4 regions of the Chryseobacterium sp. GW821-FHT04C04 genome follow, and region 1 is predicted to be linked to each of the others. Evidence: riboswitches for the same ligand, from Rfam matches in the RefSeq annotation. Region 1 holds a riboswitch; each other region holds the start of a gene.
The links. Region 1 has a riboswitch for cobalamin ahead of metE (5-methyltetrahydropteroyltriglutamate--homocysteine S-methyltransferase). Riboswitches for the same ligand answer to the same signal wherever they lie in the genome.
Positions count from the first base shown of each region.

Region 2: linked by a shared signal. The riboswitch ahead of prpB (methylisocitrate lyase) and the one ahead of metE (5-methyltetrahydropteroyltriglutamate--homocysteine S-methyltransferase) in region 1 are both predicted to bind cobalamin.
Region 3: linked by a shared signal. The riboswitch ahead of AC07UM_RS10595 (TonB-dependent receptor plug domain-containing protein) and the one ahead of metE (5-methyltetrahydropteroyltriglutamate--homocysteine S-methyltransferase) in region 1 are both predicted to bind cobalamin.
Region 4: linked by a shared signal. The riboswitch ahead of AC07UM_RS06140 (TonB-dependent receptor plug domain-containing protein) and the one ahead of metE (5-methyltetrahydropteroyltriglutamate--homocysteine S-methyltransferase) in region 1 are both predicted to bind cobalamin.

Region 1 is NZ_JBWKTO010000001.1:467,645-471,552, forward strand. Features, by position in the region: gene metE (5-methyltetrahydropteroyltriglutamate--homocysteine S-methyltransferase) at 1-1,926, opposite strand, end outside; cobalamin riboswitch at 2,103-2,287, opposite strand; gene AC07UM_RS02155 (Lrp/AsnC family transcriptional regulator) at 2,483-2,944, shown strand; gene AC07UM_RS02160 (LytR/AlgR family response regulator transcription factor) at 2,992-3,759, opposite strand; gene AC07UM_RS02165 (sensor histidine kinase) at 3,765-3,908, opposite strand, start outside.
Region 2 is NZ_JBWKTO010000001.1:1,292,267-1,296,174, forward strand. Features, by position in the region: gene AC07UM_RS05830 (N-acetylmuramoyl-L-alanine amidase) at 1-545, opposite strand, end outside; tRNA gene AC07UM_RS05835 (tRNA-Ser) at 681-765, shown strand; tRNA gene AC07UM_RS05840 (tRNA-Pro) at 780-854, shown strand; tRNA gene AC07UM_RS05845 (tRNA-Arg) at 887-960, shown strand; gene AC07UM_RS05850 (GIY-YIG nuclease family protein) at 1,043-1,312, shown strand; cobalamin riboswitch at 1,771-1,961, shown strand; gene prpB (methylisocitrate lyase) at 2,410-3,318, shown strand; gene prpC (bifunctional 2-methylcitrate synthase/citrate synthase) at 3,305-3,908, shown strand, end outside.
Region 3 is NZ_JBWKTO010000003.1:142,691-146,598, reverse strand. Features, by position in the region: gene AC07UM_RS10605 (cytochrome-c peroxidase) at 1-828, shown strand, start outside; gene AC07UM_RS10600 (transporter) at 839-1,786, shown strand; cobalamin riboswitch at 1,879-2,064, shown strand; gene AC07UM_RS10595 (TonB-dependent receptor plug domain-containing protein) at 2,174-3,908, shown strand, end outside.
Region 4 is NZ_JBWKTO010000002.1:611-4,518, reverse strand. Features, by position in the region: gene pafA (alkaline phosphatase PafA) at 1-1,140, shown strand, start outside; cobalamin riboswitch at 1,270-1,447, shown strand; gene AC07UM_RS06140 (TonB-dependent receptor plug domain-containing protein) at 1,482-3,308, shown strand; gene AC07UM_RS06135 (DUF5074 domain-containing protein) at 3,329-3,908, shown strand, end outside.

The sequences.
Region 1 (3,908 bases):
TCCGCTTGCTGAAATCCTGAAAGCTTCCACAGCCCATTTCAGATAGTCTTGCCAGTCGGTTTTTCTTAATGGAAGTCCTTCTCTTATGGCAGGTTCATCAATCTGGATAATTCTGATTCCTGCTTTTTCAAGATCTACCACCTCATCACGGATCGCCAAAGCAATTTGTTTACACGTTTCTGAACGAGGCTGATCATCACGTACAAATGACCATTGTAAAATCGTAACAGGACCAGTCAGCATTCCTTTCACCCATTTTTCAGTCTGAGATTGCGCATATTGAGACCAATATACCGTCATAGGAGTCGGACGGGAAACATCTCCAAAAATTACAGGAGGCTTTACACAACGGCTTCCGTAGCTCTGTACCCATCCGTTTTTAGTAAATACAAATCCTTCCAGCTGTTCTCCGAAATATTCAACCATATCATTGCGCTCAAATTCTCCGTGTACCAGCACATCAATTCCAATTTCTTCCTGCCAGCGAATCGTTCTTTGGGTTTCTTCTTTCAGTAGAGCATCATATTGTTCTGCCGTCAGCTCTCCTTTCTTGAACTTTGCTCTCCAGCTTCTTACTTCTGTTGTCTGAGGGAATGATCCGATCGTTGTGGTTGGGAATAAAGGAAGCTGTAATTCTTTTTGCTGTTCTTCTTTACGGATTTTGAATGTATTTATTCTTTGCGCATCTTTTTCAGTTACAGCATGGGCTCTTTGTTTCACTTTATCATTATGAATAAGAGAGGATGTTCTTCTGCTTGCAATTGCTTTTTTATTGTCTTCAAATATTGTAAGAATCTGTTCATCTTCTGTTCCGGAAGCCAGTTCTTTAAGCGTTACTACTTCTTCCACTTTCTGTTTGGCGAAAGCCAGCCAGCTTTTAATCTCAGCATTAAGATGGGTTTCAAAATCCAGATCGCAAGGTGAATGAAGCAATGAACAAGATGGAGCAATTAAAATCCTTTCAGGTCCTAATTTTTCAACAGCTTTTTTGATAAAGGACAATGACTTTTCATAGTCATTTTTCCAGATATTTCTTCCATCAACTACTCCTAATGAAAGGCTTAAGCTTTCCGGAATAGCACTCAGAATATCATCCAGCTGCTCAGGATTTCTTACAAGATCAATATGCAGTACATCCACAGGAAGTGAAGCAGCAAGCAATACATTATCTTTCAATCCGTCAAAATACGCAGCAACAATAAATTTCAGTTTCGGGAAGCGTTTTCTTATCTCAGAATAAACAAAATGATAAGTTTCTTTCGCTTTTTCCGTTAAATCCAACGCCAGAAAAGGTTCGTCAAACTGAATCCATTCAGCGCCCTGCTCCTGAAGTTTGGTTAAAATCTCTGTGTATACGGGAAGAAGATTTCCGGCCAGATCCAGTTTATCAAATCCTTCTTCTTTTTCTTTTCCTAAAAGAAGATAAGAAACAAGTCCGATAATAACCGGCTTTGCGTTGATTCCCGCCTGCTTTGCTCCTGCAAATTCATTGAAAATTTTATCTGAACTCAGCTTAAACTGTTGGTTTTTATAAAATTCGGGAACGATATAGTGATAATTGGTGTCAAACCATTTGGTCATTTCCATCGCTGTGATATCCAATCCTTCTTTCTGATATCCTCTTGCCATAGCAAAATAAAGATCCTGTTCAGAATTATTCTTTTTCAGCACCACTTCATGATAACGTGCCGGGATTGCTCCCACTACAAGGCTCATATCCAACACCTGATCATAATATGAGAAATCATTGCACGGAATAAGATCAATACCTGCTTCTTTCTGAATATTCCAGTTTTGGTTACAGATATTCCTGCCTGTATTCAGAAGTTCTTCCAGAAGAATTTTACCTGACCAATATTGCTCGCAGGCTTTTTTGAGTTCTCTTTTGCTACCAATACGCGGATAGCCCAGAATGTGAGTTTGCATTTTTTAAACTTTTTAATTAAACTTAATGATAAAGCCCTTTAAAATGTTTCATAATGCTTTGGATAAAGAGTTTTTGGAAAATAGTAATATAACGAACGGTACATTTTTTCTCACACGAAAAAATGCATTATCCGATATATCATCTGTATGACCCAAAAGCTTCAGACCGCGAAAGCATTGTCAATTCAGTAAAGGCAGGTCTCCTGACTTGTAACAGTTTCCGTCATCCTTCCCGCTTTGGCAGTGGATATGCAAGGACAGAAACCTTTGGTGTATTACTTACAGTTGCGCGACAGCTCGTGATTCTCACACGATTCCCTATTAATTTACCTTAAGTAAAACCTTTCCTGTTTGATGAAGTATCTTTAAAGAACTGTACTTTTATTGATAACAATTGTCATCATTAAAAGTTTTTAATTTTGTGTAAAATTAATAATACAGAACAAAAGCACAATAAAAGTAAATTAATTAAGCAAATTAATCTTTTAAAAAATAAAATTAAAGCATATAATTCTGTAAATTTGATTGTTTTAATACTATAAAAGAATAATATTCTGTGGAACAACTCGATGATAAGGATGTACAGCTGCTCAGGCTGCTCCAGAAAAATGCAAAACTGACCGTAAAAGAACTTGCAAAAGAAGTAAACCTTTCTACTTCGCCGGTTTTTGAAAGGGTAAAAAGGCTCGAACAGGACGGATTTGTAAAAAGATATGCTGCTGTTCTTGATGCTGAAAAGCTCAACCGTGGGTTTACCGTTTTCTGTCAGATCAAACTAAAAATTCACGACAGGTCTGTAGGCTATGATTTTGTAAAAGAAATTTTAGAAATTGAAGAAGTTGCTGAGTGCTATAATATTTCCGGAGATTTTGACTTTCTTCTGAAAGTACAGGTCAGAGATATGAAACATTATCAGGATTTTGTATTTAATAAGTTAGGCTCTGTAGATTCCATCGGAAGTACCCACAGTACTTTTGTCATGGCTGAGGTGAAAAACAATCATGGACTGACCATATGATTTGATTAGGAATTAAAAATTATTGACTCTAAAAAATATTTCATCCCTTATTCTTCTATCCACTTTCTGAAGGAAGAGGTAATACTCTGGCTGGTAATAAGACGGTCTTTGTATCCTTTTATTTTGATGGAGAGGGTGTTTTTGTTGTAGCGTTCTATTCTTTCAATATGCTTTTTTTGAACAAGTTCACTTCTGTTGATCCTGAAAAAGGCTAAAGGATCCAGCTGTTTTTCAATTTCTTTTAACGTTGACTCATTCAGCAGGTTTTTCTTTCCAGCAGTGTCAACGGCAAAAACAATTCCTTCTTCTGCTTCAAAAAAAGCAATATCTTCAGTATTTATAAAATAAATTCCCTGATGTGAACTGATTGTAAATCTCTTTTTATAGTTTTTCCCGGGATGATTGTTATTAAGCATTTGCTGAAGTTTTACGAACACATCCTGCTGCTCAGATACAGCGCTTTTCAGTAAGAGAAATTTGTTCCAGGCTTTTTGGAAACGATCCTGTGAAAATGGTTTTAAAAGATATTCTATTCCATTACTCTCAAAGGCATTCATCAAGAACTGATCATAGGCCGTAGTAAAGATAATCGGGCTGGAAATATCCACTTGATTATAGATTTCAAAGGCATTTCCATCCAATAATTCAATATCAGAAAAGACCAGATCAACATTTGAATTTTTAAAAAAAGCGATGGCTTCTTCTACTTTGTCAATTTCTGCAACAATTTCAACCGATTCGTCGAGTTCACTGATGAAACGTTTCAATTTGTTTCTGGCCGGGATTTCGTCTTCGATGATTACCACTTTTATCATACTTGTTATGATGGAATTATAGGAATGATTACTGAAAATTCATTTTCTGTTTTTAAAATCTCTACCTGCTGATCTGTTAGCAGCGCATACTGCTCGATAAGATTATTCAATGCTCTTCCGGAAGTTTTTTTACTGTTTCGCTTGGGAAG
Region 2 (3,908 bases), 820 kb from region 1:
GTGTAGCCCATATTTACAATTTCAATCCCGATAGAGGTATCATTAAGATTTTTGTCATTTCTCCAAGCGCTTACTCCCGCATGGTATGCGCGTTTGTTTTCGTCTACCAGTTGATAAATCTCGTTATCACCGGTATTATTTACCAGATAATGGGCACTCACCGGCTGCTGGGTAAGAACAGTAATCGACTTATCATCCAGAAGTGCTGTATAATGTAATATTAAATAACGCTGTCTGAAGTTCTGGGCAACTGCAGGAAAATAAGTCTTCACAACTTTATATCCGGCTGGTTTTGCAGATACAATAGAACCATAACTTGCCGTATTATCATTTTTTGTTGGGTCTGCTATATTAGTAGTAAAAAAATCTACTCCATGATCAGAGACAACTTTTGGTTTGGGAGCCACCGGAGCTGTTGTCTGAACAGTCGGTTTCGCCTGTGTTATCGGGGTTTTCGGTTTGTAAGTATTTTTTTTTACATTTTGTTGAGAAGTACATGAAAAAACAAAAGTGCTTAATCCGATGATATATAATGTTTTACGCATCAGTTTGGTTTTTGGATGATTTATTACTTCAAAAATACACAAATTTTTCTTGAATTTTATTTGGTAAATAAAGAAATCTGTTCTATATTTGCACTCGCAATAACGGAACAACGATCATTAAAAAATAAACAAAAAGGAGGGTTGCCAGAGTGGTTAATGGAGCAGTTTGCTAAACTGTCGACGCGAAAGTGTCGCAAGGGTTCGAATCCCTTACCCTCCGCTCACTTATATATTCGGGGCGTAGCGTAGTCCGGTCATCGCGCCTGGTTTGGGACCAGGAGGTCGCAGGTTCGAATCCTGCCGCCCCGACTGTTTTAGTAGTTTTCTCAAAACTACTCAATGGGTGCGTAGCTCAGCTGGATAGAGCATCTGCCTTCTAAGCAGACGGTCAAAGGTTCGAATCCTTTCGCGCTCACTTAAAGACTTACTATTTTTAGTGAGTCTTTTTTGTTTGTATTATATCTGAATTTTACACTTTAAAAGTGTATTTTAGTTCTATGCACTTTTGTTATATCCTCCATTCCAGAATCTTAGATAAGTTCTATATCGGACATTCTTCAGAATCTTTACAAGAAAGATTAAGAAAACACCTATCAGATCATAAGGGCTTTACTTCAAAAGCTAAAGATTGGACTATTGTATATTTTGAAACTTTCGAATCCAAATCAATCGCATATAAAAGAGAAAGACAAATCAAAGCATGGAAAAGTAAATCTAAAATTCAAAAACTTATAAATATAGCAGAGATAGAGCATCCCGATTTGTAATCGGGACGGTCAAAGGTTCGAATCCTTTCGCGCTCACTTAAAGACTTACTATTTTTAGTGAGTCTTTTTTTTTTTCATACAATACCAGAAAGCTTTTACAGCAAAAAAAATACAGCATCCCGATTTGTAATCGGGACAGTCAAGAGTTCGAATCCTTCAAAAAAATCAACAATTCCTGTAAGTTTTTTTGTTTTTATATATGTCCTGAATATTTCTATTCCTTATATTTTTTCTAATTTATAAATTGGAAAAAAAACAACAATTCTATTAACTATCTCTGGTTTTCTGGTCACTTATTCTATCAATTTAACAAAGCAATTAATCCATTTATCTTATAAATAAATTTTATAATCATAACGTTTTCAATACATTAAATCAAAACAATTATTGATTACATAAAATATCTTTTTCGTTATTATAAAATACCTATATTTACCACCAAGGAGTTCTTAAAACCTTCTTTATCAACCGAAATTGGTTACACTTAGGTGTGCATTAAAAGGGAATCGTGTGCAAATCACGAACTGTCGCGCAACTGTAAGTAACACATAAAGTTTTTATTAATTGATATCCACTGTATATTTTTTATATGGGAAGGATGATAAAAACCGTTACAAGTCAGGAGACCTGCCTATTTCGCATTGACGATGCTTTCGCGATTTGAAGTTTACAGTCAGGTATGATACGTTATGGATATAGTGTGATAAAACTGTTTTGTCAATCTGTATTACTTTTTGAGATGGATTACGAGTGAGCATTAGGTTGTTCTCATTATTCCATGGCTCAAATTCGTATCCCCCTTTCCGTAATTTTTCTTTTCTAATAAAGCACCGCGAAGTTTACTGAGAACTTTTTATAAGGTTTAATCAATGTAAAAAGTTATAAGGTGTACCGAAACAATCTTCATTATTCATGCAGTAACAACAGCTCTATTGTACAGACCTGTACGGCAAGAACTTTGCAAAATCATCAATATCAATATGATTTTAAGATTACTAAAATCCTTTTCTACCCTTTCTTTTTTACTAAAAAGATAAGCATTTACAGCTCTTCTGCTCATTCGAAAACAAATTTCAACTCAACAATAAAATATTATAATGATCAAAAATGAAAATTGGAAATCTCCCGGCATGAAATTCCGGGAGGCAATGGAAAAAGAAAATCCCCTTCAGATTGTTGGAGCCATTAACGCAAACCATGCATTATTGGCACAGCAGGCTGGTTTTAATGCCATTTATCTTTCAGGAGGAGGTGTTGCAGCAGGGTCTTTAGGAATTCCTGATTTAGGTATTACCACTCTGGATGATGTGCTCATAGATGTTCAGCGTATTACCAATATTTGTGATTTACCGCTTATGGTGGATATCGACACTGGTTTTGGGCCTTCCGCATTTAATGTCGCCAGAACTATTAAATCATTGATCAAAGCCGGAGCGGCGGCGGTACACATCGAAGATCAGGTGGGTGCAAAACGTTGTGGACATAGGCCTGGAAAAGAAATCGTAAGCAAAGAAGAAATGGCAGACCGCCTTAAGGCTGCTGCAGATGCCCGTACCGATGAAAGCTTTGTTATCGGAGCAAGAACAGATGCTTTTGCCAATGAAGGGCTGGAAAAAACTTTAGAAAGAGCCGTGGCTTATAAGGAAGCAGGTGCAGATTTCATTTTTGCTGAAGCAGTACCCGACTTAAGTTTTTATCAAAAATTTGTTGATGCTACCGGAATTCCTGTGCTTGCGAATATTACGGAGTTTGGGATGATTAAAATGTACACGGCAGAAGAACTAAAAAACGCAGGAGTCGGGCTCATCCTCTACCCTCTTTCCGCCTTCCGGGCTGCTAATAAAGCGGCACAAAATGTATACAATCATATCCGCAAAGACGGAACACAAGCCAATGTATTGGATACCATGCAAACAAGAGAAGAACTTTATCAAAGTATCGGCTACCACGATTATGAACAAAAATTAGATAATCTTTTTAAACAAAATACTCATGTCAACGAATAGCGAACCAACATTTAAACCTAAAAAAAGTGTAGCACTTTCCGGGGTTACAGCAGGCAATACCGCTCTTTGCAGTGTCGGGAAAAGCGGAAATGACCTCCATTACAGAGGTTACGATATTTTGGATCTTGCAGAAAAAACACAATTTGAAGAGGTGGCTTACCTTCTTATTTATGGTCAATTACCTACAGAAGCACAGTTGAAAAACTATAAAGCTAAATTAAAATCTTTGAGAGGTCTTCCTCATTCTGTAAGAAATATCTTAAAAAGTATTCCGGCAGCGGCACACCCAATGGATGTTATGCGCTCAATGGTTTCGGCAGTTGGGAGTATTCAGCCTGAAAAAGATGACCATAATGTCGCGGGAGCAAGAGATATTGCAGATAAATTATTAGCATCATTCAGTTCAGGACTTTTATATTGGTATCACTATACCCACAATGGTAAAGAGATTGATGTTGAGACCGATGACGATACTATCGGTGGACATTTCCTTCATTTGTTGCATGGTAAAAAAGCTCCCGATTCATGGATAAAAGCAATGGAAATATCCCTTAACCTGTATGCGGAACATGAATTTAATGCTTCTACTT
Region 3 (3,908 bases), on a different contig from region 1:
CGAAACAATACCATTTCATGCGGTTTCTGTCATATTCAGGAAAATGCCTTTACCCATCACGGGCATACCGTAAGCCATGGTGTTGACGATAGAATAGGAATCAGGAATGCACCACCTATTCAGAATATGGCTTTTTTGAAACGATATATGTGGGACGGAGTGATCCATAATCTGAATGAACAGCCCATCAGCCCGATTACAGATGTTAATGAAATGGACAGCTCCATACCGGACGCTATTTCAAAGATAAAAGATGATCAGAAGTATAAAAAATTATTCAGAGAAGCCTATGGAGATGAAACAATTACAGGAGAACGAATTCTAAAAGCTTTGTCGCAGTTTATGGCTTCGTTGATTTCTGCAGATTCAAAATATGATAGATTCAAGCAGGGAAAAGAGCAACTAACTTCAGCAGAATCCCAGGGAATGGCTTTGTTCGGGCAGAAGTGCGCTTCCTGTCATAGCGGAGAACTGTTTACTGATGAGAGTTTCCGGAATACAGGAATGTATTATAACACGGAATTTAAGGATGCAGGACGGTACAGGGTAACCCTTAATCAGGTAGATTGGATGAAATTTCGTGTTCCGAGTTTAAGAAATGTAGAATATACAGCACCTTACATGCATGACGGGAGATTTTACACCTTAGATGCGGTCCTTAATTTCTATTCGAATCAGGTAGAAGATAATGCCAATCTGGATCCACAGCTGAAACAGAACGGTCATATAGGAATTACCATGAACAGTCAGGAAAAACAGTCGATCATTGCATTCCTGAAAACACTGTCAGACAAAAGTTTTATATCCAATCCAAAATTTGCAGAATAATTTATAAAAAATGAAGAAGATTATATTGATACTAAGTTTGATCCTGTTTAATCTGTATCAGGCAAATACCATTAGAGACAGTGCTTATAGTGCTCCGGATACCTTTAGCAGATTCGATTTTGATGATGATTGTGATGCTTGCGGCTGTGCAGCAGGAAACGGATCTTCAGGCTTTGAATCTTTATTGAACCCACAGTTTATCGGAATCAAATACTTTGCCCAGCATTACAAAGCCAAAGAAAATTTATTTGTAAAAGATCTTACGCAGGATCAGTATTTCAATACCCTGCAGCTTTGGGGGAAAATTCCATTGACTAAAAAGCTGAGTGTATATGCAAGTCTGCCCTTCCATTTCCATGAAAAGAAAACCTTACAGGGAGATATCAAAATCAATGGAATAGGGGATCTGAATCTGATGGGAATTTACCAGCTGATGAGCTCTAAAGATAATTTCCACCATCTGAGCGGAGGTTTAGGAGTGAAAATTCCTTTGGGGAAATTTGATGAAAAAGGAGTTTCCGGTGTCAATCCGAGTTTTCAGCTGGGAACTGGAAGCTGGGATTATCAGGCCGCTTTGAATTATAAGTTTCAGAAAGATAAAGTGGCAGTAATGGTCAATACAGACTATACGATCAAGACGGAAAATAAGAAAAATTACCGTTTTGGAAACCAATGGAACTATGCTGCGACGGGTTTTTACCAGGTTGCGGGAAATGAAAAATCTATTTTTTCTGTAAAGACGGGCGTTCAGGGAGAAGTGTATGCCCAGAATAAACAATTCGATGAAGCTTTACCCAATACTGCAGGAAGTGCTTTGTATGGGAAACTAGGATTTGAAGCCTCTTATAAAAAGCTAAGTTTGGGAACTGAACTCATGCTTCCTATGTATACCCGGTTGGCAGGCGGAGATATTGAAGCAAAGTCGAGATTCAGTATTTTCCTGAATATTGGAATTTAAAGTGAAACCCTTAATAAAATGATGTTAAAGCTCCTTCGGGAGCTTTAATTGTTTATGAATCATGATTTTAATTGGGGGTTAGGAATAATTCTTTATCTTTGCCGAAATTTGGTGAGCCCTAAAAAGCTCTTAAAAGGGAATCCGGTGAAAATCCGGGACAGACCCGCTGCTGTAAGCTCCACACCAAGATTTTTGAAAAATATATCCACTGTTTTTTTTATGGGAAGGATTTCAAAAATGGAGTAAGTCAGAAGACCTGCCAGAAAATAATCGTTTGACGCTTTCGTGGAATAAAGCTTAGGACATCAATGATTCTGTGCAGTGATAGCTGTGCTTTGTCGTTGTTTTCTTATATCCATTAGTGTCATCATTATCTTAAATGAGCTAATGGCAGCAAAACTAACTACTTCTACAATTCATAAAGCTGTTTTCACAATACTGGTGATAACATCTCAACTTTTGTTTTCCCAAACCAAGAAAAAAGATAGTCTGGAGGAAGAGACCATTAAAGGAATCAATCTTTACAAAAAGAATTTTAAAGAAATCCTTCCGGCACAAACCTTACAGGGCGAGCAGCTGGAAAGACTGAACAGTCATTCTGTAGCAGATGCTCTGCGGTATTTTTCCGGCGTTCAGATCAAAGACTATGGTGGTTTGGGTGGTTTGAAAACCATTAATATCCGGAGTATGGGAAGCCAGCATGTAGGTGTTTTCTATGATGGGATTCAACTGGGAAATGCCCAAAACGGACTGGTAGATCTGGGAAGATATTCTTTGGATGATCTGGAAGAAATATCATTGTATAACGGGCAGAAAAGTGAAATCTTCCAGCCGGCAAAAGACTTCGGATCTTCGGGATCTATCTATTTACAGCCTAAAACTCCTGTATTTAAAGGAGCAAGAAAAACAAATTTGGTTATACGAGCAAAAAGTGCTTCCATTGATCTTTTCAATCCATCATTCCGATTAGAGCAGAAGATTTCAGGCAAAGTTTCTGCCAGCTTCAGTGGAGAATTTATGCAGAGTGACGGAATTTATAGATTCCGGTATGCTAAGAAATATCCTGATGGACAACAGGCCTATGATACCATCGCAAAGAGACAGGACTCGGATATCAAAGCAAAGCGTTTTGAAACTTCTCTCAACGGAACCTTAAATAACGGAAGCTGGAACATCAGAGGTTATGGTTATATTTCAGACCGTGGCATGCCGGCACCTATTGTCAATGGTCGTTTTGGAGGGAGAGGCGCAAGACTTTCCGATGAAAATTATTTTGTACAGGCTAATCTTCGAAAAAAGCTGTTTCCAAAATTTGAAACCCAGCTGAAAGCAAAATTTGCTTACGATTATACCCATTTCATGGATACGGTTCGTTCGCAGTCTATTATTTATAACGATAACACCTATATCCAACGAGAACTCTATCTTTCCTCATCCAATATCTATTCTATCACACCCAATTGGGATGTCAGTCTGAGTGGAGATTTTCAGTACAATAATCTGGATGCCAATCTGGATAACTTTTCTTATCCTACACGTTACACCACATTGGTAGCATTGGCAACAACATATCAGTGGAACAGATTCAAAATTCTGGGAAGCCTTTTAGGAACCTTTACCTTTGAAGAAGTAAGAAAAAACAAAAGACCGGGAGATGCAAGAGAGTGGACACCTGCCGTATTTATGAGCTATCAGCCTGAGATCATTCCGGAGCTTACTCTTAGAGCTTTCTATAAAAGGATTTTCCGACTTCCAACCTTCAACGATTTGTATTATACCAATATCGGAAACACGTATCTGAAACCGGAATTTACCAATCAATATGATGTAGGATTTACCTATCAGAAGAATTATAACAACCACTTCTTTAAAAGCTTTTATGCTAAAGTAGACGGCTATTATAACAAGGTGCAGGATAAAATTGTAGCCGCACCTAACGGAAGTATGTTCCGCTGGCTGATGATGAACCTGGGAATGGTTGAAATCATTGGAGCAGATGTAAATCTTCAGACGGAAATGCAGCTGGGGAAAGTAAAACTTAGACCATTGCTTTCCTACACTTATCAAAGTGCAAGGGATATGACTGATCCGGAGGATACATTCTATAAGAATCAGATCCCTT
Region 4 (3,908 bases), on a different contig from region 1:
CTTCCTGCAGGACACACACCAAACGGAGCTTTCTGGTTTGATGACAGCACAGGAAATTTCATCACAAGTACATGGTATATGAATGATCTTCCTCAATGGGTAAAATCATTCAACTCTCAGAATCTTCCTGAAAAATTAGTAGCCAATGGTTGGAATACCTTACTTCCAATCAACGAATATACAGAAAGTGCACCCGACAATTCTCCTTGGGAAGGTCTATTGGGAAGCTCAAAAACACCTACTTTCCCTTACAGCAATTTAGCGCAGGATTATCAGAAGAAAAAAGATAATATCCGTTATACACCTTTCGGAAATACACTGACATTGAAACTGGCAGAAGCTTCTGTAGAAGGTGAAAAACTGGGTGGAGATAATATTACAGACTTTTTAGCAATTAACCTTGCTTCTACAGATTATGCAGGACATAAATTTGGTCCGAATTCTATTGAAGTGGAAGATGTTTATATCAGATTAGACCAGGACTTAGCAGAATTCTTCAAATATCTGGATTCAAAAGTAGGAAAAGGAGAATATACAGTTTTCCTTTCTGCTGACCACGGTGGAGCACATTCCGTAGGATTTCTTAAAGAACATAAAATCACGACAGGTTTCTTCGGTGAAGATGCAGAAAAGAACCTGAACCAAAAACTGAAAGATAAATTTGGTGCAGATAAGCTGATTAATGCGATCGATAACTATCAGATTTATTTTGACAGAAAAGTATTGGCAGACAGCAGGCTTGAATTGGATGATGTGAGAAACTTTGCAGTAAAAGAACTGGAGAAAGATCCTACCGTTTTATATGCTGTTTCAGTAGATAAAGTTCAGGAGTCAAGTATTCCGGAGCCGATCAAACAAAGAATTATCAACGGAATCAACAGGCAGAGAAGTGGAGATATCCAGTTAATTTCTCACGATTCTATGCTTCCTCCGTATTCTAAAACAGGAACTACTCACAGCGTATGGAATTCTTATGATTCTCATATTCCGTTGATCTTTATGGGATGGGGTGTGAAGCAGGGAGAAAGCAACAAGGCGTATCACATGACAGATATTGCTCCTACAGTATCTTCTTTATTGAAAATTCAGTTCCCAAGTGGAAATGTAGGAAACCCGATTACGGAAGTTATTGGTAGATAAATTGAATACAATTATTCTATGATATATGGCTGCTTTCGATTGAAAGCAGCTTTTTTTTGTGAATTATTTCTTCAAATTTTTAATCTGCCACACGCCAATCTCACTTTTTGGCGGATACATATAAAAAGCTATCTTTGCAAGAAATTTGGTTTCCAGTATATTGGAATGAAAAGGGAATCGGGTGTAACCCCCGGACTGTCCCCGCAACTGTAAATCGCAACAAAAGTTTCTGCAAAAAACCACTGCCTAAAAACGGGAAGGAGCAGAATGCGAAAGTCAGGAGACCTGCCAACATTATAATAAAAAAAAACATATTGCTTTCGGAGGAAAAGTAAAAAAGTATGGATATAAAAAGATCTTTAGTACTGCTTTTTTCATCTTATGGCTGTTTTCTTTTTGGACAAGAGAAGACCATTGACACTATTTATGTCTTCGACAACCAGATGAATAGGGTGAAACTTTTTCATCCCGTAAAAACAATTTCGGCAGAAGAGGCAGAGAAAAACTCCAGTAACCTTTCAGAACTCCTGAGATTTCAGTCACAGGTTTATATCAAAGAAAATGGACGTGGTGCTGTTTCTTCACCGTCTTTCAGAGGAACTACTGCTCAGCAGACGGCTTTTGTATGGAACGGAATTAATATCAACTCCAATTTTTTAGGACAGGGGGATATCAATAATATTGCTTTGTTCGGATATGACCAGATTGGTATAAAAGCCGGCGGTGGAAGTGTAGTGTATGGAAGCGGCGCGATCGGGGGAAGTATCCACCTGAATAATACCCTCGATTTTAATAAAGGTCTCCATGGTTCATTATTTTCTGAAGTAGCTTCTTTTAATACCTATAATAATTTTGTAAAAGGATCTTACAGCAATGATAAGTTCAGCTTTAAAGCTTCCGGAAATTATTCTGTAAGCGAAAATGATTATAAGGTAAGTGATCTGAATTATATCAACAGAAACGGAAGTTATTACAATACGACATTCAATGTAGGAGCATCCTATAAAATAGCGAATGATCATAAAATTTCGTGGCAGAGCCAGTTTTTTGATTCTTCACAGCATTTTCCTGTGTATGAAGAAACGGGAACCAAAACGAAATATAAAACTCAGAGTGTAAGAAGTCTTCTTTCCTGGGATTGGAACAAAACAAAATTCAGTAACTCCTTGAAAGCGGCTTATACCGAAGAGAATTTTCAGTATTTTGGGTCGTTAAATCTTCCTAAATCCAGTGGCGGAACAGGTAAAAATTATATCTTTAAAAATGATTTCAATTATTTTCTGAATTCAAAGTGGAATTTTAACCTTATTGGGGAATTTCAGCTCAATAAAGGAGAAGGGTACCAGAGCGGAATATCCAGCGTCAGTAGAAATATTGGTTCTGTTTCTGGATTGTTGAGGTATTTTGCAACAAAAGACCTTCGTTTTGAGGGTGGATTTAAGAAAGACTTCGTGGAAGATGTAAATTCACCGTTTTTGTATTCATTCTCCGGAAAATGGAGCGCCGCAAAATGGTATGATGTGAGCATTAATGTATCAAAGAATTTCAGATATCCTTCATTTAATGACATTTATTATGAACCAGGAGGAAACAAAGATCTGAGGCCGGAAACATCTACTCAGGTGGATATGACGAATGAGTTCAAAGCGGGAGATTTCAGGCTTACTTTGTCTCCTTATTATATGAATGTGACCGATCTTATTGTATGGCTGCCTACAGCATTGGGATATTGGCAGGCATTCAATGTCAATAAATCTGAATCTTACGGATTAGAATCTCAGCTGTCTTTCAGTAAACAATTGGGCAGTCATAAGATCCGAGCCAATGCAGGATATTATTATGCAAGATCTATCGATAAAGAAACGAATATGCAGAGACCTTATGTTCCTATGCACAGAGGAACTGCCAATATAGATTATGAATATCGCTTCTTTAAGTTTTTCGCACAGGGACTGCTGAATGGTGTTACCTATACGACAAGTGATGAAAAGAGATCAGATGCTATTGATCCTTATTTTCTTTTGAATATGGGTGTTTCTGCAACCTTAGCAAAAAAATATACCTTAGGGTTCAAAGTGAATAATCTAACGGATACCTACTATAAAACAGCTTCTTTTTATCCTTTACCCAAAAGAAACTATAGTGTGTATGCCGCAATAAATTTTTAAAAAATTAAAATTGAGTAAATATGAAAATAACTAAACTTTTAACTGTATTATTTGCAGTAGTGTTATTGTTTAACATTTCTTCATGTTCAAGTGATTCTGCAGAGTTTGAAATGTCCCCGATCACATATCAGAACGGATATTTTATCTCTAATGAAGGGAACTTCAACAGCCAGGGGGCTAAAGTAACCTTTCTGACAAGAGATTTAAGCTTAAAGCAAGACGATGTATATGGCTATAACAACAATAAAGATATTTTGGGTGACGTACTTCAGACCATCGGTCTTAATGGAAATAAGGCTTATCTTGTAATCAATAACTCTAACAAAATTGTTGTTGTTGACCGTTATACATTTAAAAGAGTAGGAGTAATTACGGATCAGATTGATAACCCAAGAGGGATTACTTTTGCTAATGGATTTATTTATGTTTCCAACACGAATTTCACTGCAAATACTAAAAGTGTAACGAAATATAAAATTTCTGACCTTTCATTTGTAAGTAAAATCAACATGACTGAAGTTTCTGATAAAGCAGTAGAAGCAGGAGGAAATGTTTTCATACAGAATGCTTCATCTGGGTTTGGAAATAAGATTACTTATA